One region of the Spiroplasma citri genome, then DNA from elsewhere that is predicted to be linked to it. Evidence: riboswitches for the same ligand, from Rfam matches in the RefSeq annotation. Region 1 holds a riboswitch; the other holds the start of a gene.
What was found. A riboswitch is a leader RNA that binds a small molecule or an ion and turns the genes downstream of it on or off. The one in region 1 is predicted to bind cobalamin.

Region 1 (8,127 bases):
CGTTATTTTTTAAAATTTGGTATTAAATTTCCGGTTTGTGTTAAAACATTGTATAAATGAATTCGTTTAGGTTTTTATGGTTTTTTAAAACAGAATTTGCGACATCGTGGAAAAAAATATAAAACAAAAGGAAAATCTGATAATCGTGGTAAATTAACTGATTTTAAGTCAATTTGAGATATTGAAAATAAAGTTTCTAATGTTGGGTGATTTGAAATGGATACTGTTGTTGGAAAAGAACATTTATCTAGTTGTTTAGTTTTAGTAGAACAATCAAGTAGAAAATATTTTGCAATAAAATTTGAAAATCATACTGCTATGGAAGTTCTAGTAAAATTTAAAGAGATGGTTATAAATAATAATTTAATGGGTAAAATGAAAGGAATAATAACAGATAGAGGTAAAGAATTTAGTAAATGACGAGAAATGGAAATATTTGCTGAAACACAAGTTTATTTTTGTGATGCTGGTAAACCTCGTCAAAAACCTTTAATTGAAAAAATAAATGGTGAATTAAGACATTGATTTCCTCCTGGAACTGATTTTAATAAGGTTAGTCAGAAACGATTAGATTGAGTAGTTAATGATGTAATAAATGAAAAATTAAGGCCTGTTCTGAATTGAAGAACAGCAAAAGATGTATTTATAGATAATTTTAGATAAGTTTATTATATTTTAATTAATTAATAATATGTAAATTAATTCATAAAATATGTCAAAAATGTATATTAAATTATAAAATATGTCATTAAAATAACAAAATATGTCATTAAAATAATAAAATATGTATTTATTAATTAAAATTTAATAAATTCTTTTTTAGTGTGTTTAAATGTGAATAAATTAAAAGAAAAATTAAAATTATTTTTATTTTTTTTAATTTATGGTTGATTTTTTTAATTTTTATTATATTATTTAGTTAATAAAGATTTGTTGCACTTCATTTTACACGTTTCAATTGTTTAATTTCATAAATTAAACTATCATAATCATCACTGATGCTTTTAATTTTGTTAAATTCTTTAACATTGCCTTTCGTAGATATGTACTCATCAAATAGATTATTAATTTCGTTTTCTAATTTATTTCGTTCAAATTCTTTAACTTGTCGAAAATTCATAGTGTTATAACTACCTTTACCACCAATTTCACCAGGTTCTATTTCATAACCTGCTTTTGTTAAATAATTAGCATGGTAATTATTAAACTTTTGTAGTTGTTTTTTGCCACCAAAAACCCTATTATTACTAATTATGTATCTTTCTTCATTGAGCTTTTTTGAAAAAACTTTACTAATTGGAATAAAACCAAAATGAATATGGGGTGTTGTTTCGTCCATATGAACTGTTGAATATAAATACCCAATATCTGTTTTAAGATTATTTTTCATTCATTGTTTCATAAAATTTATTTCAATATTAACTCATTCATTTAATTTATAATAATTTATACTTTCAGGAATTAATTGTCCCATTTTACGCGTATCTGTTTTTTTGTCCCATACTTGAATATCTGTAAATTGACATATTCCCATTTTTTCAAATCATTCTTGTCTTGTTGCTGGCAAAACAACTTCTATGTAAGTATTGTGTTTATTACAAAAATCTTTAAAAGTTGATTTTTGTGCTTCACTATATTTCTGTTGTTGTTTATTTCAATCTTCTTCTATATTTTTTAATAATTCAAATCTTTTATTATTTGCTAACTTAAAACCTTTATCATTTATAATTTTTTCTTTTTTATCACTAACATAATAAAAATTATATTTTGTAAATTCAGGATTAACATTTTCAGGTATTCCAATTCTAAAATTATGTCTTATTAATTTATTAACACTTTTACTACTATATTTTTTAAAAGTTGCAATTGGTGGTGATGACCTAAATTTATCTTCTTTTTCCATCTTTTTATCCTCCTTTTTTGGAAATTTTTACCTTTTAAAATTTATTAAATTTATAAAGCCAAAATGCTTGCTCATCATACATTTTGGCTTTGCCAAAATATTTGAAAAATTTCATTTTTATTTTGTCTAATTAATCATCTTTTTTTGGAAATTTATTACTATTAAAATATTTTAAATTTTCTTGGTATATTTGTTTTTTTTCTGCTTTTTTAATTAAAACTTGCTTATTCATTTCTAATAAAAAAGGGTGCAGTTTTTCTCAATTAACCTCACCCTCAATTTTTCCATCTTTATTTTTAATATAAAAGTTTTGATTTTTAAAAATTGTAATAAAACAATAATCTTTGTTATATTGTAATTTAAAATATTTGCTATTTATATTAATGCTTGCATAATGATACAATAAATTTTTTATCCTTAAATCAATTCATTTATTACCTTTAATATCATAATAAGGTTTTGTTAAAATTAAATTATTTGTCATAACTTGATAACTTATATATTTTTCTGTTTCTTTCATTTTGATAGTTCCTTTCTCTAAAAAATTATTTTTAATCTTTTTTAATTTTTAATGTTATAAAATAGAAAATTGGTAAACATATTGTGTTCGTAATTAATATTCCGATAATTATTTGTTCTATATTTAAAACACCAAGATTTAATCAAAAAAAGCATAAAATCAATTGGAAGATAAATAATTATGTTTGCTAATAAAATAAGAATAATTTTAATACTATGATTTATTTTTATTCAATTAATTAGTTTAATTAAAACTGCTAATAAACCTGTCCCAATATTTCAGCATAATGATCCCACAGTAAAACCTCATAATGTTAAATCTGATAAAAAATGTCCCATAATTCCAATTAATAAACACCAATATCAATTTAAAATAATTCCACTTATAAAAATAGGAATTAAAAATAATGGAATTGATGTTCTTGGAATAATTTGGATTCGCATAGTTTGCGATAATACAACCATCATTGCAATTAAAACAGCAATATAATTTATCTTTTTGATTAATTGAAAGTTATTCATTTTTTAAAAATTTAATTTAAGTTGTATTTTCTTTAATCGCTTTTGTACCATTGCAAAGTAATTATTATTTATTTCACAACCTAGTCATTTTCGATTTAATTGTTTAAATATTATTAGTTATTTGTTACCCTTAAGTTATCCATCGTCAATTATAGAAAGCGCTTGTTTTTGAAATGTTCCAGCATGAATTTTAGACAATTTAGTAAATAGTTATTTAGAGTTAGGGAATTAAGTGTAAATCTTAAGCTGTCCCAGCAACTGTGATATTGACGAAAGCCACATTAGCCACTGAAAGGAAAACTTTTGGGAAGGCGGTTAGTAGGATGAAATTAAGCCAGTAGACCTTTCTAAATTTAATTAGTCTTATTATATAATTCTTGGGTGTGAGTCATGTAATTATTTTGTAAATAAATAATTTAGTGATTGTTATATAAAAAGCATGCTGGGGAATGCTTTTTAATTTACTGGAACTAGAATTAAATTGTCCATTGTTAATTTGCTAGAAAAAAATAAGAAAATGAAAAAAAATTATTACTATTCCTAAGTTCTACATTTATTTTTTCACCAACATTAACAACAATTTCTTGTAAAAATGTTGATGAATCGCTTTCCTATTGTGATCCAGATTGAATCTATCAAATAAAAACGGAGGAAAATGAAGAATTTGTGGTTGGCTATAATAATTATTATTTGTCAACTGCATCAAGTACCTTCCAACAAAAAGATTGATTAGATCTTAATCAAGAAGCACATATTTATTTTTATTTTAAAAATGTTGTAAGTCTTGATAAAGTAATACAAAAATTACAGTTTGGTGATACTGCTCATATGCAAGATGTAACTCATCTGTATGAGCCAATAACATTTACAAAAACTGATGATGGTAATGTTTATATTTCTAATTCCTTTTTGACGCAAAATACCCCTGTTAATGGTTATACAATAATGTCACAAGATAAAGTGATAAGACCTTAAAAATAGTAAGAATATGAAGCAACTAAATGACCGATTTCAAAAAGAATTTAAACAATGAGGAACAATTCGTGATTCTCATCCAGTTCAAGAAGTGGATGGAAAACAATTTGTTTGATGAAATTCTAACCGTTGGGATGTTTTATTGCAGACGGAAATCCAAAAGGCAATATATGGAGTTTGAAGTAGCACTGAAAATAAAATTCAAGTGGGGATGAATATTCCATTAAGCCTTGTTAGTAAAGTTTCAATTAGAGTGTCAAAAACTAAGGCTCAAAATGTATTTCGAATAGATCTAAATTATCAAGAAGATTAAATAAATAATAGTTTTAATAAAATAAAATACCGATTACCCAACTGAGGTTTTTATTTTAAAATCATTGGTGAAAATAAGGCCCAATATATTTCACCACAACTAATTCCTGCAATTAATAATACTTTTCGTGTGACTGATGTTTTGACATATTTAACATCGCGAAATTAAAATTCTTTTAATGATAAAGGTTATAAAAATGCCAAAATAATTTCATAATTTTATTGTATAATTATTATTGTAATTATCTTGGAAGGAGATGAAATTATTAAGACATTAACATGACCAAAAATTTTAATGTTTATTGGCGCAGCTTGAATTATTATTATTGGCATTTTATTTGCTGCTGGCGTTCCAACAAAAACTTCAATTTACGGATGAGACACAAGTTGACCAGTTCTTTTGATTTTAGGAATTTTGTATATTTTGGTTCCGCTATCAGTTAAACCAGGCTTTTGATCATTATTATGAGCACTTGCCATTGCTAGTTTAGCAGTAATTTTCATAGTTGGATTTTTTGTAAAAGCAGATTATCAATCACCCTGAACCTATTTAGGGGCCGTTCCTAATCTTTTTATTGGAGTTGGAGCATTAGGGTGGATTTTTGTTCACGAGTAAAAATTTAATGCTATTAAGAAATGATATTAAAATTATTTTAATATCATTTTTTATTTAATATGTAAATTGTGGAAGCAAATCAAATAATACTTTAGTCTCAATAATTAATTTATTAAATAGTCGATTTTGTAGTAATAATTTGTAGTAATAAATTAAAAAGAACAAAATCGTCTTTTTATTTTTCTTGTTCAAGTTCTTGATTTTGTTCTGTTTGATTAAATTCTTTATAAATTTTTTGAATATCTTTTATTCTTTGTTGTTTTGCAATTGGATTAGTTTATGCTGCAGGATTATTAATGCTGTTTGTTGACATGCGTGGTTGGATTGGAACAAGTATACCATTTTATCAATCATTTTTTGTAATTCTGCTTGTCCTGTTTGTGGTGAAGAAATTTGGTGTTTTTTTCCTTCTCTTGAAGCGTCTGTAGCAATTGAACTTCACTCATTTACTACATTTTCATTAATTCCCATTTGTTTTCAATTTTTTGTTATATTTTTACAAGTAGAAGTTGCTATTTTTTCAGATTCTTTTTTATTAAAACCAAGTGTTGTAAAAAAGTGAATTAGTCAAGAAAAGTAGACTAATAAAAAATGACTAAAGGTTTAGGTTCCTGTATTCAACAGGACTTAGACCTTTTAATTTTTATTGTGGTCTAAAATTATTATAAAAATAAATTTACTTAGGTAAATTACTTATAATTCATTTTGTAGTTCTCTTTTTTCTTGAAATTTGATTTAAAAATTCACTTTTCATTGTACCAAATCATGATTTAGTATGGACATTATCATATGGATTACCTCGTTTAGACATTGATATTTTAATTCCTAAATAATTGCAAAGTCTTTGATAATTTTAATTTGTGTAATGAAATCCTTGATCAGATTGTAAAATTCATGTTTTAGGTTTACCAGCTTTTATTCAAGCATTAATAATATTTTTTAAAACAAAATTAGTACCTAAATTATTACTAATTTGATAGTCCAAAATTTGGTTATTATGAAAATCTTTGACAATTGATAAATAATAAGTTTTTTTATTAGTTAGCAAATATGTAATATTGGTTCCTAGTTTTTGATTAAGTTCAGTAGTCCTAAAGTTTTGACTCAATAAATTTTCATATCGAAAAGGCCCAGATTAAAGTTTATATTTGAATTTTTTAATTCTTTGAACAGATTTTAGATTTAAATATTTCATATATCTATATACCATATGAGCTTTTAAAGATAAATTATAGATTTTATTAATTATTAAAGTTAACATTTTATAACCATAAATTTTATTAAATTTAAAAAATGATATTTTAATTAATTTAGCTAATTTTGAATCTCACTTATTAAATTTTTGCATACCGTTGTTAAATCACTTATAATATCCTTATTTAGAAATATTTAAAATATGAGTTAAATATTTAATCGTGTATTTTTTCTTCAAGGACCAAACCGCTCAAAATTTCATTTTATTCGATTTGGTTAAATACTTTTTTATATCTTGTATCATTTCTATATATTTAATTAGTTCCTCTTTACTCATACTATTAAAATCAATAGTTTTAGGTCGGCCTGGTCTGCGAATTTCCTTTGACTGAGGATCCTTTCCAGGAATTAAATTATCTTCATTTGTGATTTTAATTCATCTGCTTAAAGTTTCCTTTGCAATAGTAAATTTTTTTATTGTATTCATATACACATTTTTATGATAGTATTTAATAATTTTTATTTTTTCTTCTTTTGTGTATCATTTTCCCATAATAAAAGAACATCTCCTAATAAAATATTACACTCTTTTTAAGAGTTTACTTTATTATAGATGTTCAAAGAATTAAGACCTTTTTAATTGATTTATATATTTTTTTCAGCTGATTTTTCATTTCTGATGTAAATTCCATATTAAAATTTCCTTATTATTTTAATTAATTAATTAATTAAGCCATTTATTTTAAAAATATAATATTTTTAAAATCATTTACAATACTTACCTTATAATGTTTATTTAAAATTAACAATATTTTTTAATTAATAATTGCTTTTATTTAATTTTTTATTTGTTATTTTTTGTTTTAAAATAAAGTGTCAATATCTAGCTAAAATTTCGTAAATTTATTTAATTGATAATTGTTTCATAGTATATCTTTCAGTTCATGGATGATTTGATTTGGGTTTATGAGCTTTAGATTTTGGTAATGTTTTTTCTGTATTTTTAACTGTTGGAATATATTCTAATAGATTATAAATTTTGTTTTCATACTTAAGATACAATGTTTTATCAAATGCATTAATTATTGTAACATTATTGTAACATTTGTTTTTGAATTAAAAACTTTTAGTTTTTTATTATCATAAGTTAAGCACTTTTTATTTGCATAACTAATTGATGATCCATTATCTGTTCTTATTGTTGAAGTTATTGATAAAAGTAAATTAATTTTGTCACTTTCTGGTGCATCAACGAAAGCAGAATTGTTATAATCAATGGGAAGAGCAAAGTGTTTATTGAATTTAGGTAGAAATTCTTTTAAGAACTTATTTGCTTCTTCAAGAGTAGTTACTTTTGCAAGACCTAATTCATTTTTTAGACGATCTTGTAAAGTACCTCATAACTGTTCAATTCGACCTTTTGTTTGAGGAATTGAAGTAGTTATGATTTCGACACCTAATTCATTACAGCATCTGCTGAATTGAGTAAATGTGTCTTTTTCTTCGTTTTTACTATTATTTTTTTGATAAGTAAAAATTGTTCGCTTATCTGTATAAAATGTCATAGGAATACCATAGTTTTTTAAAATTTGATATAAAACATTATAATAACCATTTAAGGTTTCTTGATAATCAAAATATAATCCAACAACTGTATTTGTTGTATCATCAATAGCACCATGTAAAAATATTTTAGGATGATTTATTCCTAGTCATAAATGTTTACTAGCATCAGCTTGTAATAATTCCCCAAAATATTTGCGGCGTTCTCTTAAAGGATGTGATTTATCTTTTTTTTCTTAATTTCTGTTTTCTAGGAGATTTTATTTGATTTAGAGACATTAAGTTGTACAAAACTGAATAAGAAATTTTTATTTTTTCATTTTCAAGTAATTTTTCTTTAAAATGTATAAAATTAAAATCAATATATTTAGTTTTGTAAAAATTAAGAATATTTTCACAAATTTCTGGTTTTGTTTTGTTATATGCTGTTATACCATGTGAATGATGGGCAAAGGAAGTCATATTTTGTGTATCATAAATTTTCATTAATTTTTCAATTCTACGAATAGACAAATCTAAAATT
Region 2 (8,127 bases), 650 kb from region 1:
CATTTTTACCACTGGTAATTGAGAAAAACGTGTTCATGAAGTGAGTTTAAATAAAACTAAAGATACTTTTTCACTCCGTCGTCGGGCAGTTTGAAACTTTGATTTATTATTTGTTCCAAATAATGCGGTTTGTTATACTGGGTGAACATCAACATTATTTACTTTAGAATTTACTAAAAAATAAGTTTAATTTAAAAAAAGCAAGAAAATCTTGCTTTTTTTAAATTAACGATAAAAATTGCTAGCATTAACGCTAGCGAATATGTAAATAATAAATCTGGTCAGTTCATTTTAATGATAATTAGGATTAGTATGAGAATAATATGGGAGTTTGCTAATTATATTAATTATATTATAATTAATACATTATTCATTAAATCATTTACCATTGTGACTATATTTCTGATTACTACTAGCAAGGAATATAACAAAATTTAAAACTAAACCTAATTTATTTAATAACATTGCAAATGAATAACTGCTATTAACTAAAAAACTATTTATTATCAATTGCTTATTATTTATTTTATTATATTATCGATTATTTTTATGGTGGGCTAGATTTTCGACTATTTTTTGATTCTAATTGAGATTGAAAGGAGTAAAAATACTTAATAAGTAAGGCCCATAAATATTATTTACAATTTTCATTATATTCTCCTAGATTTTTCTGACAATAGTTTTATTTTTAATTATAAAAATATCAACTTTTTTCCTAGTTTCTTTTTAGTTGGTAAATAATTTGTTAATTTTAACTTGCATTTTAAAAGTAAACTTTATATTATTATTTTAACAACTTTAAAAAGCAATTTTGGATGTTACGGGAATTAGGTGTGAATCCTAGGCTGTCCCAGCAACTGTAAAGTGGATGAAAGCTAGCATAATTCCATTGAGAAAATATTTCTTGAGAAGGAAAAGTGAGTAAAGTGAAACTAAGCCAGTAGACCGTTCTAAAAAACATTGGTAAGATATCAATGCTGCACTTATAGTTATTATCTCTGGGGTTGGATGATTAATTATTTATTAGTGAAAACTATTAAATAATAATTTGAAAGACGTCAAAAAGAGTTTTTTAGTTGTTAATTTAAAGCAGTAAACCTATCAAAAGGTATTATTTAAAAAATAATAAATAATAAAAATTAATTAATAATTAAGTTTAATAGCATTTGATTTAAAATGGTTTTATTTTTGTTGTTGTCTTAAACTATTAATTAAAATAACCGTAGAAATTAAACATCATTTATGTGGATATGCAACAATATTCTTTTTCGTGTTGTTTAAATATCCTTACTTTTTAAATAAAAATAGGATTGATAGGTATTTATTGGTAATTAAATTAAGCGGAAAAGAGAGGAACAAAAAATGACACCACATATTAATGCCAAAAAAGAAGAAATTGCAAAAGTCGTTTTAATGCCGGGAGACCCATTACGAGCAAAAACCGTTGCGGAAAAATATTTAACAAATTTAAAATTAGTAAATGAAGTTCGAAATATGTTAATGTATACTGGCAAGTATAAAAACATTGAGGTAACAATTGCTGGAAGCGGAATGGGTTGTCCAAGCATTGGAATTTATTCATACGAATTATTTAAGTTTTACGATGTTGATTACATTATTCGAATTGGTTCAGCTGGAAGTTATAATCCGAATATTAAAGTTTATGATATCTTTAATGTTCGTGAAGCATTTGGTGAAAGTAATTATGCAAAAATTGCAGCTAATATTGATAGTAATTTAATTGCCGCAAGTGAAAAATTATTTAATGAAATTGAAGCTGTAGCACAAGCAAAAGGAATTAAAACACACACGGGAATTGCGCATGCAGCAGATGTTTTTTACCGTTATGATGATTCATTAGACTTTATTCATACTCATAACTTAGATGTTGTTGAAATGGAATCATATGCTTTGTTTACTAATGCAATTGTTACGCAAAAACATGCAGCGACATTATTAACAGTTTCTGACCATCTTGTGACGAAAGAAGTTACTACAGCTTTAGAACGGCAAAATAATTTTATGACAATGGTTGAATTAGCATTAGACACTGCTGTTCAATTAATGGGTTAAAAACGAAAGGAGCAATAAAATGAAAATTGCAGTCTTTGGAACCGTTGGGGCAGGGAAAACAAAAGTTAGTGAAGAATTATGCAAACAATTAAACTATAATTTGTTTAAAGAACCATTAGAAGAAAATCCATATTTTAAGGATTTTTATCAGGACATGGAAGGATTTGCTTTTAAAATGCAAATTTATATGTTAACAACAAGAATTGAGCAATTTTTTAACATTGATAATTTAGATGATACTGTTTTTGACCGCACAATTTTAGAAGACCCTGTTTTTGTGCGAGTTTCTCATTTATTAAAAATTATGAATGAAATTGATTTTAAAGTCTACAATCGTTTTTTTCAAAATGTTATTGTTCCAATTTTGAAACAAAAATTAGGATTTGATGTCATTATTTATTTAAAAGTTTCAACTGAAAAGGCTGTTGAACGAATTAAACAGCGTGGGCGTCAATTAGAATTAGAAACCCCATATTATTACTGGGAAAAATTGAATGAACAATATGAAATTTTATATCATGAATTAAAAAATGATTATAAATTTATTGTTATTGATGCTGACAATGATGATTTTTCAGAAAAAATAAGCATTATTATGCAACATTTATTACCTCTTGATAATAAGGTTCCTTGTTTAATTTAAAAATAATTATTATTAATATTTTAATTTAATAAGGAGGAAATTAAAATGAAAAGCACAAATAATAATATTGAAACAAAAAGTTTAAGTAATTTAAGAATTTTAGGCTTAGATCCTATTATTTATAATAAAACTGGTCACCCAGGGATTGTATTAAGTGCAGCACCACTAATGCAAGCAATTTATTTAGATAATTTAATTGCTAATCCGGCAGTACCCGATTGAATCAATCGTGATCGTTTTGTATTATCCCCAGGACATGCTTCAACTTTACAATATGCGATTTTACATTTAGCTGGTTATAATTTGACAATTGATGATTTAAAAAATTATCGTCATATTAATTCAAAAACTCCAGCTCATCCAGAATATGGCGTTACTCCTGGAGTCGATAATTCTTCTGGCCCCCTAGGGCAAGGAGTTGGCTATGGGGTTGGGATGGCATTATCTGAACAACATCTAGCGGCTAAATTTAATAAACCAGATTATAAAATCATTGACCATTATACTTATGTTTTATGTAGTGACGGTGATTTACAAGAAGGAGGAGCAATTGAGGCAATTCAATTAGCTGGGGTGTGAAAATTAAATAAATTAATTATGTTATATGATTCAAATGATTGTCAATTAGATACAAAATGTGATGCTGTTTTAAAGATTGATTATCAACGTTTTTTTGAAGCACAAAATTGAAATTATATTCGAATTGAAAACGCAGATGAGGACTTGCCAGCAATTCAAAAAGCAATTGAACAAGCTCAAAAATCTGATAAACCAACATTAATTGAATGTAAAACAATTATTGGTTATGGGCATCCAAAACAAGGTTCACCAATGCATTCTTCACCATTTACTTCTGAGGAGATGGACCAAGTAAAAGCATTTTATGATTTTAATCATCCTCAATTTTATGTTGACAATGATGTTAAAAAACACTGACAAGATACTTTTGCTAAACGAGGAGCAATAAAATATGAAGAGTGAAAGAAAAAAATAACTGCTTACAAAACAGAGTTTCCAAAGGAATATGAAGAATTATTTGCTATTCCATCGGTTAATTTAAAATCTTTTGCAGAATTATTAACAACAGATAAAGATAAAAAAGCAGGAACACGAATTATTATGGGAGATGTATTTAAATATTATCAACAAAAATGTTTAAATAATATGTTTGGAGGTAGTGCTGATTTAGGAACTGCAACCAAAATCATTGGTTATAATGGATCATGAACAACATCAACCCCACAAAATAATAATGTCCATTTTGGAGTGCGAGAATTTGCGGCCGGAACAATTAGCATTGGTGTTGAATTACACCAAGGTTTGAAAGGATTTAATTCAACATTTTTAATTTTTGCTGATTATATGAAACCATGTGTTCGAATGGCGTGTATTCAAAACTTACCAGTTATTTTTGCTTTTTCCCATGATTCAATTGGTGTTGGTTTTGATGGAAAATCACATCAGCCAGTTGAGCAATTAGCAATGTTACGAAATTGTCCGAATTTAAATGTTTTTCGGCCAGCGGATATTAAAGAAGCAATTGGATGTTTGAAAGCAAGCGTGGAAGCAAAAAGTACTCCATCAGCTTTGATCTTATCGCGACAAGATACCCCATATCAATTATCAGAAACATGCTGAGAACAAACACTAAAAGGTGGATATATTGTTGTTGCTGAAGATGAGACAAAACCATTGGAGGCAATTATTATTGCAACAGGAACTGAAGTAGCACCAGCAATTATTGCAGCTAAGACAATTAAGAAAAACATTCGTGTTGTATCAATGCCTTGTGTTGAATTATTTGAACAACAACCAAGGGCTTATCAAGAAAAAATTGTTCCAAAAAATATAACAAAAGTAATTGCAATTGAATTTTCAAATGATTATGTTTGATATAAATTTGTTGGTAAAACTGGTTTAGTTCTGGGTGTTGATGATTATGGTTTATCGGGAAGTGCTGATGCTGTTATTAAGTATAAGCAATTAGATCAAAGTTCTATTATTAATAGAATTACAGCATATTTAGAAGAATAATGATTACATTAGAAAAACTATTAGACTATAAAACTTTTTATGTAATTCGAAATCATAATTATGCTGTTGCTCAACAAATTTGTGAACAGTTAATTAATTTACAAGTCAAATGTTTAGAATTAACATTCACGATTCCTAATGTTGCAGAATTAATTAGTTTTTTTCGTAACAAATACCCAACAATTTTAGTTGGAGCAGGAACAGTTTTAACATTAGAACAAGCAATGCAAGCGGCAAAAGCCGGAGCTCAATTTTTAGTGGGTCCAGTTTTTAACCAAGCAGTTAGTGAATATTGTCATCAAAATAATTTACTATATATTCCAGGGGCAATGACACTACAAGAAGTTAACGATATTGTTAATGCTAAATGAGAAATTATTAAAATTTTTCCAGCAACAGCATTTAAATTAAATTTTATTCAAACAATTAAAACATTTTTTCCAACAAAAATTTATATGGCTTCGGGAGGAATTAATTTAACTAATTATGAAGAAGCAAAAAACTTAGGATATGATTTAATTGCCGTTGGTGCTTTTATCACGGGTGATATTAATAGCACATGTCTTGATATGGAAAAATTTAAAAAATTTGAAACAATAATTAATCAATAAAGGAGAAAAAATAATATGAGAGATAATAAAAAAGTAATTTATAATGCGGGTAGTATGTTTACTGAGGCCCAGTGAAATACAAGAAAACGTGAAGGAGATATGTTGCGTAAAATGTTTCCAGATTTTATTATTGGAAATCCAGTTGATTTTGAAACAAATCAAAAAAAGCGCCCTACAAATAAAGCAATTTTTGAATTAGATTATGCTGGTTTAACGGAGGCAGACTATGTTATTTTTGAATTAGATGGATGAGATTCAGGAACTCATATGGAATTTGGTTTAGTAGTTGAACAAGCAATTCATAATAAAAATAAATATTTATTACCAATTATTTCTGACTTTCGTTTACACCAAGGAATTTTAAAAGGAGAATATCCTGGTTTTGGTTTAAATGAAATGATTACAGGGGCATTATATTATGAACCATTAAATAGTGGTGATGTTCCTCAAATGACATTATGTAATTCGCATAAATTAGCGTGTGAAGCAATTTGAGCTATTGAAAAGGGCAAAATTGAAGATTATCGAAAAAAATATGATATTAAAGATATTTTCAAAGAAAGAGAAGATGCTTTATATCATGGCTTTGATTGTTTTATTTAAAATAATTAATAAATTAACTTAAAAAGTGAATATATAACGAAAAGTGTACATAAAAAATAAAATTTTAGGATTAAGTCATTCTATATTTAATAGAACTCAATCCTTTTAATTTGTTACAAAATAATAGTTTTAAAAACCTTCAAGAAATTTTTGATTAATTTTAGTAATAAATTTATTAAGATTTATTTTACGAGTATATTAACTTTTTTATTTGCCAGAATAAGTATTGTTCCTAGCCAAACAAGTAATTATTTTATTAGTTAATTACTTGCATTTTTTTTATAATTTAACCGTGTCAAATTTTAGAACTTTAATATTTGATTACAAATTTTATAATGGAAAAACTAATTTATATTAATAAAATGGCATCATGTAATCGAAGTGCAACAAATCAATTCTGAAAGGAGTTGATTTTTTATTGAAAAGAAACATTATTTTATTTTGCGGTCCTTAGTAACTAAGTATGGAAAAGATATTGTTATTAATACTGTAAATAAGATAGTAATTAATAATGTAAAAGAAAATGAATAAATTATCCGCGTAATTTATTAGCGGTAATTTATTCAATATTGTTTATTTTGAGCGTAGCGAACACGCGGAGCGTGACGCGATATTTTTTAGAAAGGAGATGTATTATGCCAACTTGATTAACGACAATATTTAGTGTTGTTATTATATTAAGTATTTTTACTTATATTGGTTTATCAATTTACCAAAAAATTAAACAAATTCGAGGAAAGAAAAAAGATAAAAAAGAAATTGAAAGAAAGGAGAGTAATAAATAATGTTAGGTATGTATTTAACAACAGCGTTTAATTTTTTAACAGCACCTACACCTAAAACTATGTCTGAGGGTATGACTGGTATTTGAACTGGTTTATCTAGTGCATTATGAAAAGTTAAAGAAGGTATAACAAATATTTTACCTGAGATAATGGTTTTCTTAGGTGAAGCGTGAATTATATTAATTCCATTTGCTATATTTTGTATTATTAAAATCTTAAACTTTTTCCGTGTTATGGTTAAAGGATTTTAATATTTATTATAATCGATCATAATATCTTAGTTAAGGCACACTAGGAAGTTTTAGTGAAATAATTGTTTTAATTGGTGATACCATTCATGATAATCAAAAAATAGATGCTATCACATTTGTAAAAAATGAATTTATTAAATAGAAAAATGAACTTATTATTATTTACTATTAAAGTTCTTAATAGTTATTTTCAGTGTGCCAATTTTTATTATTTTTATATTTAACAATGTTTATTAAACATTAAATAAACAATATATTAGCATTATATATAACATTGTTAATAATCAGTGTTTATTACAATTAAAAAACATTATATAAACATTATTTATAACATTGTTTATTAAACAAATATTTAGCTAGGAGATTATATTATGGATATGAAATTTAAAACAACTAAGGAATATAAAAAAATAAAGAAAAATTTTATTAAAGATATTTTTTTATTAATTTTTTTAATTTTTTTAAATTTAATTGCTGCTTTCTTTTTTTAAGTTCTTTTATTTATTTTTCAATATTGAGTTGAAATGATAAAGATTTTCCATACTTTGTGCTTGCAATTATTATGTCTGTATGTGTTTTTATAGTTATTATTTTTGTGATTATTATGTATATAAAATATATTTTTGAAATTAAGGTAGAATTTGATGTTGAAAAAGAAAAATTAAACAAATATTTAGTTAGGAGACTATATTATGGATATGAAATTTAAAACAACTAAGGAATATAAAAAAATAAAGAAATGATATATTTTAGTTAATTTTTTTGTTTGATTTTTATATATTTTTCTTTTTATAAGTTCAGTTGTGTTAGTTTATGTTTTTATTTTAAATATAAATAATAACAATAAAGAAATTTTTATTTTGGCATTAGTTTCATGGTTTGTTTCTGTAATTTTGGTAATTGTTCCAACTATTTTGGAACATATAGATTTAAATAAAGGATTTAAAAAAAATTAAAGAAAGAAGTTGATAAAATTGAGTAATTTTGTTAAGAAAAATCAGAATGTAGAAAATTATTTTATTAGTAAGGAATTTATCCCTTTTACAACAGAAAAAGCAAGTTTTATTAATTTACCTAATCATAATCGTCTCATAATCGTCATATTGGTTTTTGATTATTATGAATAT

Region 2: it holds a riboswitch for cobalamin, as region 1 does, so the genes downstream of both, deoD (purine-nucleoside phosphorylase) here and SCITRI_RS11880 (hypothetical protein) in region 1, are expected to answer to the same signal.

The regions. Positions count from the first base shown of each region.
Region 1 covers NZ_CP013197.1:1,477,998-1,486,124, reverse strand. Annotated here, with positions in the region: gene SCITRI_RS08730 (IS30 family transposase) at 1-663, shown strand, start outside; gene SCITRI_RS08725 (plasmid recombination protein) at 920-1,903, opposite strand; gene SCITRI_RS08720 (hypothetical protein) at 2,034-2,423, opposite strand; gene SCITRI_RS08715 (hypothetical protein) at 2,465-2,890, opposite strand; cobalamin riboswitch at 3,120-3,309, shown strand; gene SCITRI_RS11880 (hypothetical protein) at 3,611-3,919, shown strand; gene SCITRI_RS11875 (hypothetical protein) at 3,933-4,232, shown strand; gene SCITRI_RS08705 (hypothetical protein) at 4,527-4,847, shown strand; gene SCITRI_RS11870 (hypothetical protein) at 5,094-5,318, opposite strand; gene SCITRI_RS11865 (hypothetical protein) at 5,701-5,955, opposite strand; gene SCITRI_RS11860 (hypothetical protein) at 6,223-6,594, opposite strand; partial or broken gene SCITRI_RS12610 (ISNCY family transposase) at 6,945-8,127, opposite strand, start outside.
Region 2 covers NZ_CP013197.1:531,654-539,780, forward strand. Annotated here, with positions in the region: gene SCITRI_RS11245 (hypothetical protein) at 1-184, shown strand, start outside; cobalamin riboswitch at 780-964, shown strand; gene deoD (purine-nucleoside phosphorylase) at 1,363-2,073, shown strand; gene SCITRI_RS02825 (deoxynucleoside kinase) at 2,093-2,716, shown strand; gene tkt (transketolase) at 2,762-4,750, shown strand; gene SCITRI_RS02835 (bifunctional 4-hydroxy-2-oxoglutarate aldolase/2-dehydro-3-deoxy-phosphogluconate aldolase) at 4,750-5,361, shown strand; gene SCITRI_RS02840 (nucleoside 2-deoxyribosyltransferase) at 5,377-5,964, shown strand; gene SCITRI_RS09840 (hypothetical protein) at 6,346-6,495, shown strand; gene SCITRI_RS02845 (hypothetical protein) at 6,600-6,749, shown strand; gene SCITRI_RS02850 (hypothetical protein) at 6,749-7,000, shown strand; gene SCITRI_RS02855 (hypothetical protein) at 7,693-7,956, shown strand; partial or broken gene SCITRI_RS12570 (DUF3627 domain-containing protein) at 7,975-8,117, shown strand.